Regions from separate parts of the Staphylococcus warneri genome, predicted to be linked through region 2. Evidence: predicted binding sites of a transcription regulator. Region 2 holds the regulator's gene; the other holds the start of a gene.
The links. Region 2 encodes LexA, which represses DNA repair genes until DNA is damaged. Its sites were predicted from a motif close to CGAACATATGTTCG; they were not measured.
Positions count from the first base shown of each region.

Region 1: a site for LexA is predicted at 6,592-6,605, ahead of EL082_RS04245 (YolD-like family protein). Genes of this name have one in related genera too.

Region 1 is NZ_LR134269.1:872,678-881,085, reverse strand. Features, by position in the region: gene EL082_RS04280 (nitric oxide synthase oxygenase) at 1-101, shown strand, start outside; gene EL082_RS04275 (prephenate dehydratase) at 123-929, shown strand; gene EL082_RS04270 (glycosyl hydrolase family 28-related protein) at 985-2,079, opposite strand; gene EL082_RS04265 (cysteine hydrolase family protein) at 2,256-2,810, shown strand; gene EL082_RS04260 (manganese-dependent inorganic pyrophosphatase) at 2,880-3,809, shown strand; gene EL082_RS04255 (aldehyde dehydrogenase) at 3,987-5,366, shown strand; gene pglS (6-phosphogluconolactonase) at 5,410-6,438, opposite strand; gene EL082_RS04245 (YolD-like family protein) at 6,641-7,045, shown strand; gene EL082_RS04240 (hypothetical protein) at 7,120-7,290, opposite strand; gene EL082_RS04235 (C45 family autoproteolytic acyltransferase/hydrolase) at 7,677-8,408, shown strand, end outside.
Region 2 is NZ_LR134269.1:1,442,301-1,450,708, forward strand. Features, by position in the region: gene sbcD (exonuclease subunit SbcD) at 1-518, opposite strand, end outside; gene EL082_RS06965 (CcdC family protein) at 626-1,093, opposite strand; gene EL082_RS06975 (YneF family protein) at 1,802-2,044, opposite strand; gene tkt (transketolase) at 2,261-4,249, opposite strand; gene EL082_RS06985 (DUF896 domain-containing protein) at 4,383-4,619, opposite strand; gene sosA (DNA damage-induced cell division inhibitor SosA) at 4,805-5,038, opposite strand; gene lexA (transcriptional repressor LexA) at 5,181-5,804, shown strand; gene EL082_RS07000 (CAP domain-containing protein) at 5,997-7,022, opposite strand; gene guaC (GMP reductase) at 7,036-8,013, opposite strand; gene rpsN (30S ribosomal protein S14) at 8,170-8,408, opposite strand, start outside.

The sequences.
Region 1 (8,408 bases), 570 kb from region 2:
CGACACTAACTAATAATTATCATCATGGTTTTGATAATACGATGCGTGATCCAAACTTTTTCTATAAACAATCAAGTGAGACAAAGTGCCCTTTCCATTAAAACATCATTAGAGGTGAAGGCATGCAAATATATTATTTAGGTCCAAAAGGTACATTTTCCTATTTAGCTTCTCAGAGGTTTGTTAATCAAAATCGAATACAACATTATGACTTTGTACCAAAAGCTAATTTATATGAAGTGATCAAATATGTTTCTCAAGATAACGCATCAATAGGAATTGTACCAATTGAAAATTCAATAGAAGGCACAATTAATATCGTTGCTGATTCACTTGCACAACAAAATGTATATGCACATGGCGAATTACATTTAGATATAGATTTTGCTTTATATGGTAAAGCCGGTAGTCAAATTAGTGATATCAAGAAAGTTTATTCGATAGCTCCAGCCATTAGTCAAACCTCAAATTATATTATGAAACATCAATTTGACTATGATTATGTTGATAGCACTGTTAAAGGATTTGATATGATTAATAAACATACGGGGGCTATCGCTCCACTAGCTAACGAGAATGATTATGATTTTGAAATTTTAGATACACATATCCAAGATTTTGCTCATAATGCGACACGATTTTTAATCATTAAAAACCATGCTAATTTCGATAGTAATACGAATACGTCAATGTTCCTAATCACACCAAAATACGATAAGCCTGGCCTTTTAGCGAGTATTTTAAATACTTTCGCTTTATTTAATATCAATTTATCATGGATTGAATCACGGCCTCTGAAGACTAAACTAGGCCAATATCACTTTTTTGTTCAGGCAGATGCACCTGTATCACAAGATGTCAAAAAAGTGATGACTATCCTTAATACACTTGATTTTGAAACCAAGCTTGTTGGTTCATTTTATAAATAAGATAATAAAGAACGCTTCTCCCTTACTCTAATAATTAGGGAAAAGCGTTTTTATATTATTTTATGTTTTCTACATTCTTTTTTTCTATAGACACTAAATGATCGTCTTGATTCAATGTTAAATCATCGATATCTTCGAGATGTATTTTTTGAGATTTATCATTAAATGTATTGCCTGCAATAAATATTTGCGTATGTTTTACATTATTATAACTTCTAATGTGTATAGCATCCTTTTCCATTTTTCCAATAAATTCATTGCCAATTACATTAAAATTAGAACCTGCTTGTGTCCCCATGTCTTTTCCAGTATAAGGATCCGCTGCGTTTTTACCATCTTTGACACCTAAAAAACGTATGCCCCCTACACAATTTATGAACTTATTTTTAGATATAAATGTATTTTGAGATTTTAGCGGCGTTAATGCATATTCTTGAATTTGATCAAACACATTGTCTCTGATATGAATATTTTCATAATAACGATGATATCTACTTGCATGTGACCCGATTGCCCTATTCCAAGGTTTCATTTTTGGGTCATCTGACGGTCCAAAATAACAATTTTCTATAATGGCATTTTTAGTTATTGTCCCATCGGTTGTACCAAATTTTGGAAAAGCACCAGGCATTTGGATATCCAGTTGAACCGCTTCCGAAAAGAATCTATCACCATCAATATCTAAGAAACCTTCAAAAGAACAATTCGCTATTCTTAATCCATTTAAACCACATGCATCTATGGCATGTCCACCTACAATATTTTTAAAAGTCACACCTATAAATTGAATGTCTTCTGCATGCCCCATGCATACAGCGGTGTTGTTATATGGAAAATGAGAGCCATTCATATCAAATGTGCCCCCCTTAATATGTATATGACTATTTCCTTTGTATTCATGATAGAAAATATATGGTTTCCCATTCTTTAATAGTGCATCTTTGCTATATCTCAATAATACTGTTTCATCATCTAAAAGCAGTGTTGTAGAATCATAAATCACTAACGCTTTGCCAATATGATAAGTCCCTTTTGGGATATACACCGTATGTTCACCATTTTTTGCTTTGTTCAATGCTTTTTGAATTGCTTTTGTATCTTTTACTTTATTATGACCTTCTGCGCCAAAATCTTTCACATTTATGAACATCCAATTTCTCCTTTGTTTCATATTTAATTGTAGTCCTCTTGATAAATATATATACTATGATTAATCTTATAAAACATTTTTTAAGCAATTAGATGAAATTTTTAATTAACTTAATAAAATTGAATGATATGATCGAAGACAATGATTATTTTTTATTTTGGGAAGGATGTTATTAAATGGAGAAAAAAGCTTTAATTGTAGTAGATTACTCAGTAGACTTTATTGCATCTGATGGAAAGTTAACTTGTGGTGAACCTGGACAAAAATTAGAAACATTTATTACAAATCGCATTCATCACTATATTAAAAATAATGAAGATATCTTTTTTATGATGGATTTACATTATGAAAATGATAATTACCACCCAGAATCTAAACTATTCCCACCACATAATATTGAAGGTACTTCAGGACGACAACTTTATGGTTCAGTTGGAGACATTTATGAAGCGAATAAATATCAAAGCAATATTCATTACTTTGATAAAACACGTTATGATTCATTTTACGGTACACCTTTAGATAGTTTATTACGTGAAAGAACAATTAGCACATTAGAAATCGTTGGTGTCTGTACTGACATTTGCGTTTTACATACTGCTATTTCCGCATACAATTTAGGTTATAAGATTCATGTGCCAAAGAAGGGTGTTGCTTCCTTTAATCTATCTGGACATGAATGGGCATTAAATCATTTTCAAAACTCATTGGGCGCAGAGGTAGAAGAATAAGCTATAGTCATGCTAAAATAACTATATAATATCAATAAAATAACTAATGAATAAGGGAGACATATATCCATGGCAAACACTTACATTTTTGGACACAAAAACCCAGATACTGACGCAATTTCATCAGCAATTATTATGGCTGACTTTGAACAATTAACAGGTAATGCAGGCGCTAAAGCTTATCGCTTAGGTGAAGTTGGAGCTGAAACTCAATACGCATTAGATCACTTCAATGTTGATGCACCAGAGTTATTAGAAGATAATTTAGACGGTCAAGATGTTATTTTAGTTGACCACAACGAATTCCAACAAAGTGCTGATACAATTGCTGATGCTACAATTAAGCACGTTGTAGATCATCACAGAATTGCAAACTTTGAAACAGCTAGCCCACTTTATTACAGAGCAGAACCAGTAGGTTGTACAGCCACAATTCTTTACAAAATGTACAAAGAACGTGGATTTGAAATTAAACCTGAAATTGCTGGACTTATGATTTCTGCAATTATTTCAGATAGTTTATTATTTAAATCTCCTACTTGCACTGATGAAGATGTCAATGCAGCTAAAGCTTTAAAAGATATTGCAGACGTCGACCTAGATGCATATGGTTTAGACATGCTTAAAGCAGGTGCTTCTACTACTGATAAATCTGCTGATGTATTATTAGATATGGATGCTAAATCATTTACTATGGGAGATTACGTAACACGTATTGCTCAAGTTAACACAGTTGATATTGATGAAGTATTAGATCGTAAAGAAGAATTAGAAAAATCTATGCTAGAATCAAGCGCTGAAGAAAAATATGATTTATTCGTTTTAGTTGTAACTGATATCATTAACAGCGATTCTAAAATTTTAGTTGTTGGTGCTGAAAAAGATAAAGTTGGCGAAGCATTCAACGTTAAATTAGAAGACGATATGGCATTCTTAACAGGTGTTGTATCTCGTAAAAAACAAGTTGTACCTCAAATTACTGAAGCTTTGACTAAATAATTTATTAGTAATATAGAAATATATTTGATTGTACTGAACCTGGGACATGATTTGATGTCTCAGGTTAATTTTTTATATTATACTTAATTATTTTTGTGTGAATCGGGTAAAGATATGTTAAGCATTTTTTTCTTGAGGATATTGTTATCTCAAATCCAACTTAAGGAGGTTCAACTTTTGAATTCAATTGATCAACTATTTGAAAATAGCAAAGCTTTTTTCAAAACACATCAAACAAAAGATATTAAATTTAGAAAGCAACAATTAAAGTTGTTAAGTAAGAGTATTAAACATCACGAAAATGAGATACTTGAAGCTTTGCAAAAAGATTTAGGTAAAAGTAATGTTGAAGCATATGCTACTGAAATTGGTATTTTGTTAAAAAGCATTAAATTAGCCCGTAAAGAGCTTAAAAATTGGTCTAAAACAAAACAAGTAGATACACCACTTTATCTTTTTCCTACTAAAAGTTATATCAAAAAAGATCCTTATGGCACTGTTCTTATTATCGGTCCCTTTAATTACCCAGTGCAATTAACATTTGAACCGTTAATTGGTGCGATTGCAGCTGGTAACACAGCGATTATTAAACCATCAGAATTGACACCTCATGTATCTTCAGTCATTCGTAAAATTGTTGAAGATGTTTATAAACCTGACTATATTGCTGTAGTTGAAGGTGGTATTGAAGAAACAGACCACCTTATTCACTTACCGTTCGATTATATGTTCTTCACTGGTAGCGACAAAGTAGGTAAAATCGTTTATCAAGCCGCAAGTGAAAACCTCGTTCCTGTAACACTTGAATTAGGTGGTAAATCTCCTGTAATTATCGATGAAACAGCTAATTTAAAAGTAGCTAGTGAGAGAATTGCTTTTGGTAAATTTACAAACGCAGGACAAACTTGTGTTGCTCCAGATTATATTTTAGTAGACCGAAAAGTAAAAGATGATTTTATCAAAGCATTAAAACAAACTCTAAATGAATTTTATGGTAAGACCATTCAATCTAGTCCTGATTATGGCAGAATTGTAAATCATAAGCATTTTAATCGCTTAAATGATTTACTACAACACCATAAAGAGAATGTCATTTTTGGTGGTCATAGTGATGAATCCGATTTATTCATCGAACCCACTATTATTGATGATATTCAAACTTCAGATTTAATTATGGAAGAAGAAATCTTTGGTCCATTATTACCAATCATCAGTTATGATCAATTTGATGAAGCTTTCGAAATAATCCAGTCTCGCCCTAAACCTTTGAGCCTTTATTTATTTAGTGAAGATGAAAATTCAACGCACCGTGTGCTTAACGAACTTGCCTTTGGTGGTGGTGCTATTAACGATACATTGATGCACCTAGCAAATCCTAATTTACCTTTTGGCGGTGTAGGTCTATCGGGTATCGGTAATTATCACGGCAAATACTCATTTGATACATTTTCTCATGATAAATCATATACTTTTAAATCGACACGCTTAGAGTCGAGCCTATTTTTCCCACCTTATAAAGGTAAATTTAAGTATATTAAAGCATTTTTCAAAAATTAAAAAAATAAATCCCTTAAGCAATATCGCTTAAGGGATTTATTTTTTAGAACATGACACAAACACCTTCTGGTGCCTGAGTTGATTGATCTTTTAACGTCAATGTGCCTTTTTCTTTATCTCTTTCAAATACCGTTAATTTAGATTGGCCTTCTTGATGTGCACAAACTAAGTAATCATCTGATTCTGTGATATTAAAATCTCGTGGGAATTCATCACCACTTTTGACAATATCAACCAATTCAAGTTTAGCCCCATTTTCTAAGACTTTGTAAATTGCAATGCTATCATGACCACGATTACTTACATATAAGAACTGTTGGTCATGCGATAAATGTACTGCTGCAAGTTTAGTTGCACCATCAAAATGTTCTGGAATTGTTAAATGACGTTCTAATTCTTTAAAACGACCATCTTCATATTTAGTCACGCTAACAATATTTGATAATTCATGTATGACATATGCATATTTTCCATTTTCATGAAATGCAATATGACGCGTACCATCAGCTGCATTAAATTCTGAAACAGCATGTTCTTTCAAACCATTTTCACTAAATGTGTATGACACAAGTCGATCTGTACCTAAATCAGCTGCTACTACATATTGACCATCTGGTGTCTCGTTTAAAAAATGCACATGAGGATGTTCTTGTCTTTCATGAGGTCCAAGTGGATAGTCATGCGCTAGCTCCTGAATCAATCTCTCTATTTCACCAGTAGTCGGATTTAATTGATAAATTCGAGCTAATCCTGCACCATAAATTGCTTCAAATAGAAACTCACCATTTGTTGATACTTGAACATAACATCCTGTTCCCTTTTGAGAAGCCAAACATTTATTGATTAATGTTAATTCGCCATTTTCTGCTATTCTAAAACTTGCGACACCACAATTGTCTCCTTCTTTTGTAATAGCATATAGAAAATGATTATTTCTTGTTACATACGTTGATGCTTCTAGTTGGTAACCAGTCGCCACTTCAACTATTTGCCCATTTTGTTCGTCTAAATCAAATTGATAAATCCCTTGTCCATTCTTCTTCGTATATGAACCAATATAACCTTTAGTCATTTCGTCAACGCCTCCTTATCACTTACCTCTATTCTATTAAATTTATATATATAAAGACAAACGTTTGGGTATGATTTTAGTTATAAACCTCTATACTTAAATTTTATATCTTGATAACCACACATGATTCTAGCGAAATACCACTTGCAAAACAGAACGTATGTTCGTATAATAAAAGTATAAATATTGAGGTGATTGAAAGATGATTAAGGATTTAAATAATAATCAGTTGGACTATCGAAATATTCCGCGCAACCAATTGAATAGAAATATTCCAAAAGGCCGTGGCATGGTTAAATGGGCACCATTTGCTACCTTACCTGAACAATTTGAAACGATTCATCAATATATCATCGATCAAAATAAGGTTGATCGTCCTGTGCTTTCCGACGATCAATTATCTGATTTGAATTTTCGTTTACATCAGTCCTTGCAGTTAAATCAACCAGTAGTCGTACAGTATTATGATGATGGATACTTTAAATCTATCGAACTTAATATTGAACGTATTGATGCTATAACTTTTGAAGTTGAAGGATATCCATCTCATTCTTCTGATAAATTCAAACTTTCTTTATTAGACATTGTACGTATTTCCCCTACTTAATTTCTTTTAAAGCAAATAAAAAAGCCACTGATGACGATTTCATCAGTGACGCTTTCATTAATTTAATCTTTAAATTAATTATTATTTTCGATATCTGAAACGATTTCTTTAGTTTTTCTTTCGATATCTTCAAAGTCTTTTTTGAAAATATAAGCAAATGCAACTACACCTACACCTACAACAACTGTAGTGATAGCTACTAAACTAAATACAAATTTAAATAAACCTTTAATAAAGTTCCACATTAAAATTCACCTCTATATTTTATATGCATATCTACAATACATTATGATAGCATATTTATCGTTATCAATAAATACATACCCTTTTTACTATTTTTATAAGCTCACTTTATAAAAATTTTTATGATAAGATGTAACTATAAAAAAGACGACTGATTTATTCATCAGCCGTCAGTGCAATATTATAATTATTTGTGCCACCAATTATAAATTGCGCCTTTTATATAATCATATTTACTACGCATGATATCATCCCAAAATAAATTATTTCTCAATGCTATCAGTAACTAATTACAATTTTATTATATATATAATTACATAAAATAACAATTAATGTAACATTAACATTATATTACAAAGTGTAAATTTTGAATAAGGAGTACTTTCATATGCAAAACGTTCAATCTGAAATTATGTGCTATAGAGGTTCACATTATGATTTAGGTATACACACTGCCAAATGGTTAAAACAAACTGACCTCTTAAAAAACAGAGAAAAAGAATGGAAAAAGCGAATTCCTAGATTTGATATAGATGTTAACGAAACACATTCTATTTTTCAAACGTATGCACCTAAAATTTGGGAAGAACTCATGGGTATGCAAGATGTATTAAAGTTACCAACACGTCAAATGATTTTAAACTTTGCACATTATCGTTTTACTGATTTAAAAGAAAGTGGTTGTACCGTATTTAACGGAACCAATTATTTAGTAAGAAATTATGATTATCATCCTGCTACTTACGATGGCAGATATTTATTATATCAACCTAATGATGGCGGATTAGCACAAATTGGTCCAACATCAAGAGTAACTGGACGAATGGACGGAATGAACGAAGCTGGTTTAGTAATGGCTTATAATTTTATGCATCGTAAAAAGCCAGCAAATGGATTTGTATGTTATATGGTAGGTAGATTAATATTAGAACTCTGTAAAAATGTCGACGAAGCGATTCAACTGTTAAAAGAGATACCACACCGTAGTTCATTTAGTTATATTTTAATGGATCAATCTTTAAATCATGCCATCGTAGAAATTACACCTCGTGATATCAATGTCAGATATGATACTATTTGTACAAATCATTTTGAATTACTAACGCATGAAAATAGAAAT
Region 2 (8,408 bases):
AAATGGCCAATCAAAATATTAATTTCATGAGGTTGTAGCGTTTCTGACATAGAACTTATACACTTATCTAATGCTTGTTGATGCGTTTGAATTGAATCATCTTTAAAATAATGTTGCACTTCAGCAACTGTTGCAAAAGGTAATGTGTAAAAATTGATGCCATTTATATGAATTGGTTGTGTCATACTTTCAAGTTGAGTTCTTATATATAAATCGCTATGTTCGAACCAACTCGCACCATAATTCAAACGTTCTTTTCCATCATGATTCCCACTAATTAAAATAATTGGAATTTTCATATCAATATTTAACGTGGCAATCGTCTCTTCAAATAATTTAATCGTTTCTTTACCAGGATATGTAGTATCGTATAAATCTCCTGCAATAACGATCATATCTGGTTTTTCTTCTTTCATTCGATCTATAAATTGTTCTAATACATATCTTTGATCTTCGAGTAGTTGTTTACCATTTAAAATTCGACCTAGATGCCAATCTGCTGTATGGATTACCTTCATCTTTATACCTCCGAATAGAACGTTTGTTCGTATTAATCATATTACTTTTCAATATATATTTCAAGCAAAAAGCCACTCATCTAGGTAGATAAGTGGCTTTTATATATTTAATGAACAATAGATTTTTTTACTTTTTTGTACTTGTAATACATCGCTAATCTCCATGGTACTATCATACAAAATGCTAATAAGAAAAACATACCAGCAATTTCTCCTGGATCAATTTCATTACTAATGAATATTTTTATAACAGTACGTATAACTAATAGTGATATCAAAATAATTGGAAACGCCTTTGATCGTTTCATATAAATCTCACTACCTTTTACTTCAAAACGAGATGTCCAAATTAAAACTGTAGAAAATAATACACCTAAGACTAATGATTCTAGTATCTCAGTTCCCGTCAATCTGAAATATGGTATTACATACATTAAAGCACCTGTTGCCATGAAAAATGGTGGTAAAATAATTTTCTTTTCATTGACTGGAAAATTTTGTGCTTTCATACGAATCACAATAACAACTGCACCCATCAAGAATGCAAATACAATTGAAAATATTAAATATGCCACTGTTACACCTTCTCATATATTCTAAACTACAATACTCTTTTTTAATCACGTGTTAGTATATCATTAAACGTATATATTTTCATAGCTTTTAATTTAATAAATAGGTATCCCAATATCAATCAATTTAACACCTTATTTTATTTATGATTTCTTATCAATAATTGAACCGTTATAACCTTATAAAAATGAAGACACTACGCATTTGTTAACTTATATTTTTAGTTCTATTTTTACTGTTATTCATAAAGATAGTTTCAAAATAATGATTAAACTTTACTGATACAAACTACATTTCAAATGACTATTCATTTTCACTCAAAACACATCATTTATAGTAAATTAAATATCCTAGCCTCCAGAAAAAGAATAATAATAGAACCATTATGATAACTGTTAATAATAATTGTAACACTACATGCACTTTTAGCCGATTACCAATAATTGAAACAATTATTACTGATAAAAATGACGCGATACCTAATTTGATACTATCTGGTTCTAAATTCAAAATAAACACCTCACATTAAACTTAACGATTAATGTTGGATGCCTTAACGATAGACTTAATAATTCTTCTAATCCTTTCAATATTATAAATACATTTCAATTTTAACTGAACATTTGGTTATTTTATTTAATAGAACAATCATAACTAAAAATAAAAAGGATTAAGACAGAAATTTATAACTGCCTTAATCCCTTTTTATATTATTTCTTTTGACCTTTCATACCTTGGTCCATGTTTTTGTTCATCATAGTCATCATTTGATTGATTTTCTTTTGAGAAGGTTTTTGACCCATTTGCATCATCATCATACGTAGCATTTCTTCATTAATAGGTGGGTTTTTTTTCAAATAGTCCATCATATATTTTCTAGCTAAGAAGAAACCACCAACTAAACCTGCGATTAATGCTATTACAATTAAGATAATTGCTAACCATGTTGCCATTGTTTCACCCACTTTCTTTATCCTAATGAATTTTACTAGATTCAAATATTTATTTCAAGACAAATTTAAGACTTAAAATAATGCACATCAAAAATCATAACAAATTTTCTAATTTTATTAAACGTACTTTATAAATTATTTTATTATTTAAAAACGAAGCCTGGGACATAAATTAAATGTCTCAGGCTACAGCAATATATTTAAATCAACAATGAATTAAAATTCACGAATTTGATTTAAAACATTTTCTTTTGTAAATCCATATTTTTCAACAACTAAGTCGCCAGGAGCACTTGCACCAAATCCATCGATACCAATCACTTTACCTTGAGTACCAACATATTTATGCCAACCTAATGTTGATGCCATTTCAATAGCAACACGTTTAGTTATGTTTGAAGGAATCACAGATTCTTTGTAGTCTTCTGATTGTTGTTCGAATGCGAACCAGTTTGGCATAGAAACAACTCTAACGCCTTTACCTTGTGCGTCTAAATCTTTAGCTGCTTCAACCGCTAAACTTACTTCAGAACCAGTTGCTAATAATAAATATTCAGGAGATTCTTTAGATTCATAAACTACATAAGCACCTTTACGCACGCCTTCTTCTACTGTTTCTTCTGGAACATCTAAAGTTGGTAAGTTTTGACGTGTAAGTACTAATGATGTAGGTGTACTTTCAGATTCTAGAGCAACTTCCCAAGCAACTCTTGTTTCGTTACCATCTGCAGGACGAATCACATTCATGTTAGGAATTGCACGTAATCCAGCTAATTGTTCAATTGGTTCATGCGTAGGACCATCTTCACCTACTGCAATTGAATCATGAGTAAATACAAATGTTGAATTTAAGCCCATAATTGCTGATAAACGTAATGCAGGTTTTAAGTAATCACTGAAAACAAAGAAAGTTGCTCCATATGGATGTAAACCACCGTGAGCTGCCATACCATTAACGGCTGCTCCCATACCAAATTCACGAACACCAAACCAAATATTTTTACCGTCACGATTATCTTTATCGTAATCTTTAGCATCTTTAACATTTGATTTGTTTGAACCAGCTAAGTCTGCAGATCCACCAAAGAATGATGGCACGTGCTTACTTAACGCTTGAATAACTTCACCTGAGTCAGCACGTGATGCTGCATTATGATCTGCATCAAATTTAGGTAGTTCTTTTTCATAGTTTTGTGGTAATTTACCACTTATTGCTAATTTGAACTCTTCAGCTAATTCTGGATAAGCTTTACTATATTCTTCAACTTTATTTTTCCAATTTTCTTCATGCTCATTAGCACGTTTCAACATTGTAGAGTTGAAAATATCGTACACTTCTTGCGGTACATTAAAACGTTTTTCAGGATCTAAACCGTATGCTTCTAATGTTAATTTACGTTCATCTTCACCTAATGGCGCACCATGTACACCGTTAGTACCTGATTTGTTTGGAGATCCAAATCCAATGACTGTTTTAACTTCAATAATAGTTGGTCCTTGTTGAGATTTAGCTTTATTAATTGCGTTATCTATTTCTTCTAAGTCATTGCCATCTTTAACTAAGATGTAATTCCATCCATATGATTCAAAACGTGATTGTGTTTTTTCAGAAAATGCTTTGTCTAAATCACCATCTAATGAAATATCATTTGAATCATATAAAACGATTAATTTGTCTAATTGGTTATGGCCGGCAAATGAAGCTGCCTCATGTGAAATACCTTCCATTAAGTCGCCATCTGACGCAAGTACATACGTATAATGATCAACTACATTGTAATTTTCTTTATTAAATTTACCTGCTAAATGACTTTCTGCTAATGCCATACCTACAGACATTGCAAAACCTTGACCTAGTGGACCCGTTGTTACTTCTACACCATCAGTATGTCTGAATTCTGGATGACCTGGTGTTTTAGAATCCCATTGTCTAAATTGTTTTAGTTCATCCATTTCTAAGCTACCAGATACATGTAATAAGCTATATAATAACGCCGAGCCATGTCCAGCAGATAATACAAATCTATCTCTGTTAAAATAATCTTTAGATTGGGGATTAAAATTTAGGTGTCTTGTCCATAGTGTGTATGCCATTGGTGCTGCACCCATTGGTAAACCAGGGTGACCTGAATTGGCTTTTTCTATTGTATCGATACTTAAAGCACGAATCGTATCGATTGCTAATTGATCTTCTTTATTAAACATTATATTTTCTTCCCTTCTTCAAATAATACCTCAAATTAATTATAACTTATTTTAATATAAATTCATAAAGAAAAATCTGAAAAATCCCTCAGTTTTTCTATTAAAATAAATCTAAAATGATAAAATTTCACGCTTATTTTTCTTTCTTATTCTGTTGAATTTTCTTTAATTTTTCAGGAGTAACATCAGTACCCTCTGGATCTATCACTTTAGTGTTTTCTAATTGCTTTTTGAACCCTTCTCTAAATGAATCAAGATATTGTTTTCTCAACTTAGATTGCTCTTTGGCTTCTTCGTTGGTTAAACCTTGTTCTTTCTTCTTTTTAGCTAATTCATTAATTCTATCAATATTTAAATCATTTTTAGACATTCAAATTCCTACTTTCATATCAATTATTGTTCAATTATATCCATAGTTAATTTCTAACCTTATATCATATATTTTTATATTCTTATAATAATATAGCGTTTATAAACCTTCCATAGAATATAACAAAAAAATGAGCATAACCAAATCGTTACGCTCACTTTTACTTTTTTATTCTATTTTAGTGTTTAGTGGGCTAATGCGAACATAGACCCAGATTTATGTTCGCTGTTCCCGTTATTATTAGGTGTTTGATGTTCATTTTGGTTAGCATTCTGATGAATTTCATGATCTGTCATTTCGTACGTTTGTTCTGAATGTGCGCTTTGATTAACACTTAAGAAGAATACTAAAAAGATAAGGCAAGATACTAAAAATACTGCTATATATGTTAAAAATGTCTTTGTTTGTTTTGTTAACATGAATCTCACTCCTAGAACGTTTGTTTGTATTTATAATTTAACAGAACAGATGTTCCATGTCAACACTTTAACGAACAAACGTTTGTTATTTACTATTAGAGATGCTATAATAAACTTAAATAAAACTAGGGAGTGCCTATATATGAGAGAATTAACGAAAAGACAAAGTGAAATATATGATTACATTAAGCAGATTGTTCAATCAAAAGGGTATCCACCAAGTGTTCGAGAAATTGGTGAAGCAGTAGGATTGGCTTCAAGTTCAACTGTTCATGGTCACTTATCAAGATTAGAAGAAAAAGGCTATATTAAACGTGACCCTACTAAACCTAGAGCAATTGAAATTGTTAGCGAACAATTAAATGATAATATTAGTATGGAAGAAACAATTCATGTTCCTGTAATCGGTAAAGTAACTGCAGGTATTCCAATTACTGCTGTTGAAAATATTGAAGAATATTTTCCATTGCCTGAACATTTAACTTCCACACATAATAGCGATATTTTTATTTTAAATGTTGTTGGAGACAGTATGATTGAAGCGGGTATTCTTGATGGCGATAAAGTTATCGTTCGTAGTCAAACAATCGCAGAAAATGGCGATATTATTGTTGCGATGACAGAAGACGATGAAGCGACAGTTAAAAGATTTTATAAAGAAAAGAACCGTTATAGATTGCAACCCGAAAATAGTACGATGGATCCAATTTATTTAGAAAATGTTATTGTAGTTGGAAAAGTAATCGGTTTATATAGAGAAATGTAATCATATTTTATCCTCATAACCCCCTATATATATAAAAAGGATTAGGCATCATGCCTAATCCTTTTTATTTTGATTCTTGTTCAAAACTTCTTTTACTTTTTCTAAGATATCAGGTTGTTGTTTTGATTTAGTTGACATTCTATCTACTTCCTTACAACTAATTAGTACCCCAACATATATTGTTTTAAACGATTAACCAGTATAATTTTCGGTCCAATATGGTTGTCGTTGATCATTAAAATCAACGCCGACGCCTAAAGTTGAGAAGCTATCATTTAGTATATTTTTTCTGTGCCCTAATGAATTCATTAGTCCTTCGTGAGCGTATATACTATTTTGTTGTCCATAGGCTAGATTCTCACCTGCGGCATTAAAGTCATGGTGATCTGCTTTCAATCGATCAAATGGTGATTTCCTCTTTAAATCTGTATGATCAAAATAATTATTTTCCACCATATCTTTGCTATGCTTTCTAGCAGTATTAGAAATGGATTTAGAATAACTTAACGTTGATAATTGTCTTTGTTTTCTCTCTGCATTAACAATATCAAAATCTTGTAATTCAAAGCTTTTTTCCAAGGATTTAGAAGGTGCACCATATTGCTCTTGAAGTCTATTTTCCATTTCATCACTTACTTGATATAACGCTGTGACACCATTCTGTTCATGTTTATCATAGAAGACAGTAGTATATATATGCTTTTTGTGAAAGACGTCATATTCATCGTTTTGTATTTCAAACCGCTTATTCCCTTTTTTCATTTCATCAATAGGTTTACCTAAACGATCTCTCACCTTATTTTTAGGGGTCGCATATTTTATTTTAGATTGCGAAGAGATTAAGTTTTGATTAGTGTACATACCGTTTACTCTATCTTTAATATAACTAATCATAACGAATTGGTTATAATCATCATCGTAATACGTATACCAATGTGTGCCATATTCATTAGAAGTGATGCGTCGTGCTTTACCTAATTTATCTTCCACTTCTTTTTTTGACATATTCATTTGAATATTATTTATGGCAAATTCTTGTTTATTCGGAACATCCAAACTTATATCTTCTTCATTAGAATCTCCAAATGCCCAATGATCTATCTGTTGTCTAACTTCTAATTGAACTTTTTCTAGTGGTTTCCATTCATTCAATGGCAGAAAAATGACTAAACATAAACATGCGACAAAAAATACGAGAAACTTTTTAATTGTAGTCACCTACCATAAGATACTAGTCTCTATCTCCGTTAAAAATTGAATTTCTAACAATGACATAATCTACAGTGCGTAGTGATTTTAAATCTTTTCCACCCGCATAAGAAATAGAGCTTTGTAAATCTTGTTGCATTTCTCTTAAAGTATCTTTCAATGACCCTTTATGTTCTACAAACATCTTTTTGCCTTCAACGTTTTTATGTTCGCCCTTTTGGAATTCAGAAGCACTACCAAAATATTCTTTATAGCGTTTACCTTCTAGCTCAACTGTTTCTCCTGGTGATTCTTCGTGAGCTGCAAAAAGTGACCCAATCATAACCATTGATGCACCGAAACGAATTGATTTAGCAATGTCACCGTGTGTTCGTAAACCACCATCGGCAATAATAGGTTTTCTAGCTGCTTTACTACATAAATTAAGTGCAGCTAATTGCCAACCACCTGTACCAAATCCTGTTTTAATTTTAGTTATACAAACACGACCTGGTCCAATACCTACCTTCGTTGCATCTGCACCGGCATTTTCTAATTCTCTAACGCCTTCAGGTGTACCTACGTTACCAGCTATAACAAATGAATTAGGTAAATATGTTTTAATGTGTTTAATCATATTAATCACAGAATCAGAATGTCCATGTGCAATATCAATTGTTATATATTCTGGTGTTAATTGTTCATTTGCGAGTTGTTCAATAAATTCAAATTCTGATTTTTTTACACCAACTGAAATAGATGCAAATAAGTGATTGCTTTGCATTTTTTTGATAAACGGAATTCTAGCTGCTTCATTGAATCGATGCATGATATAAAAATAATCGTTTTCTGCAAACCATTGCGCTAATTCTTCATTCATAACTGTTTGCATGTTAGCTGGTACAACTGGAAGTTTAAATGAACGTGGTCCAAATTGAATTGAAGTATCACATTCAGATCTACTTTCAACAATACATTTGTTCGGTATTAGTTGTATGTCTTCATAATCAAATATTTTCATATTAATCTAAAAGCCCCTTTATAAAACAATATATTTTGGGATAAATAGCTAAAATCCGAATAATCAATTTAAAATCAGTTACTTTATTCAGAAAATATTATCCTTACTTACTTTACATTGTTTTATTGTTCTTGTAAATGGACTTTAGTACGAGTTTTACCAACTTGATTTTTTCACGCCAGGTATTTGACCTTTATGAGCATGTTCTCTAAATGCAATACGTGACATTTCGAACTTTCTTAATACACCTCTTGGTCGTCCAGTCACTTTACATCTACGTGTTAAGCGTGTAGGTGATGAATCACGTGGTAATTTTCTTAAAGCTTCATAATCACCTTTTGCTTTAAGTTCTTTTCGTAATTCAAAATATTTATCTACTAATTCTTGTCTCTTTT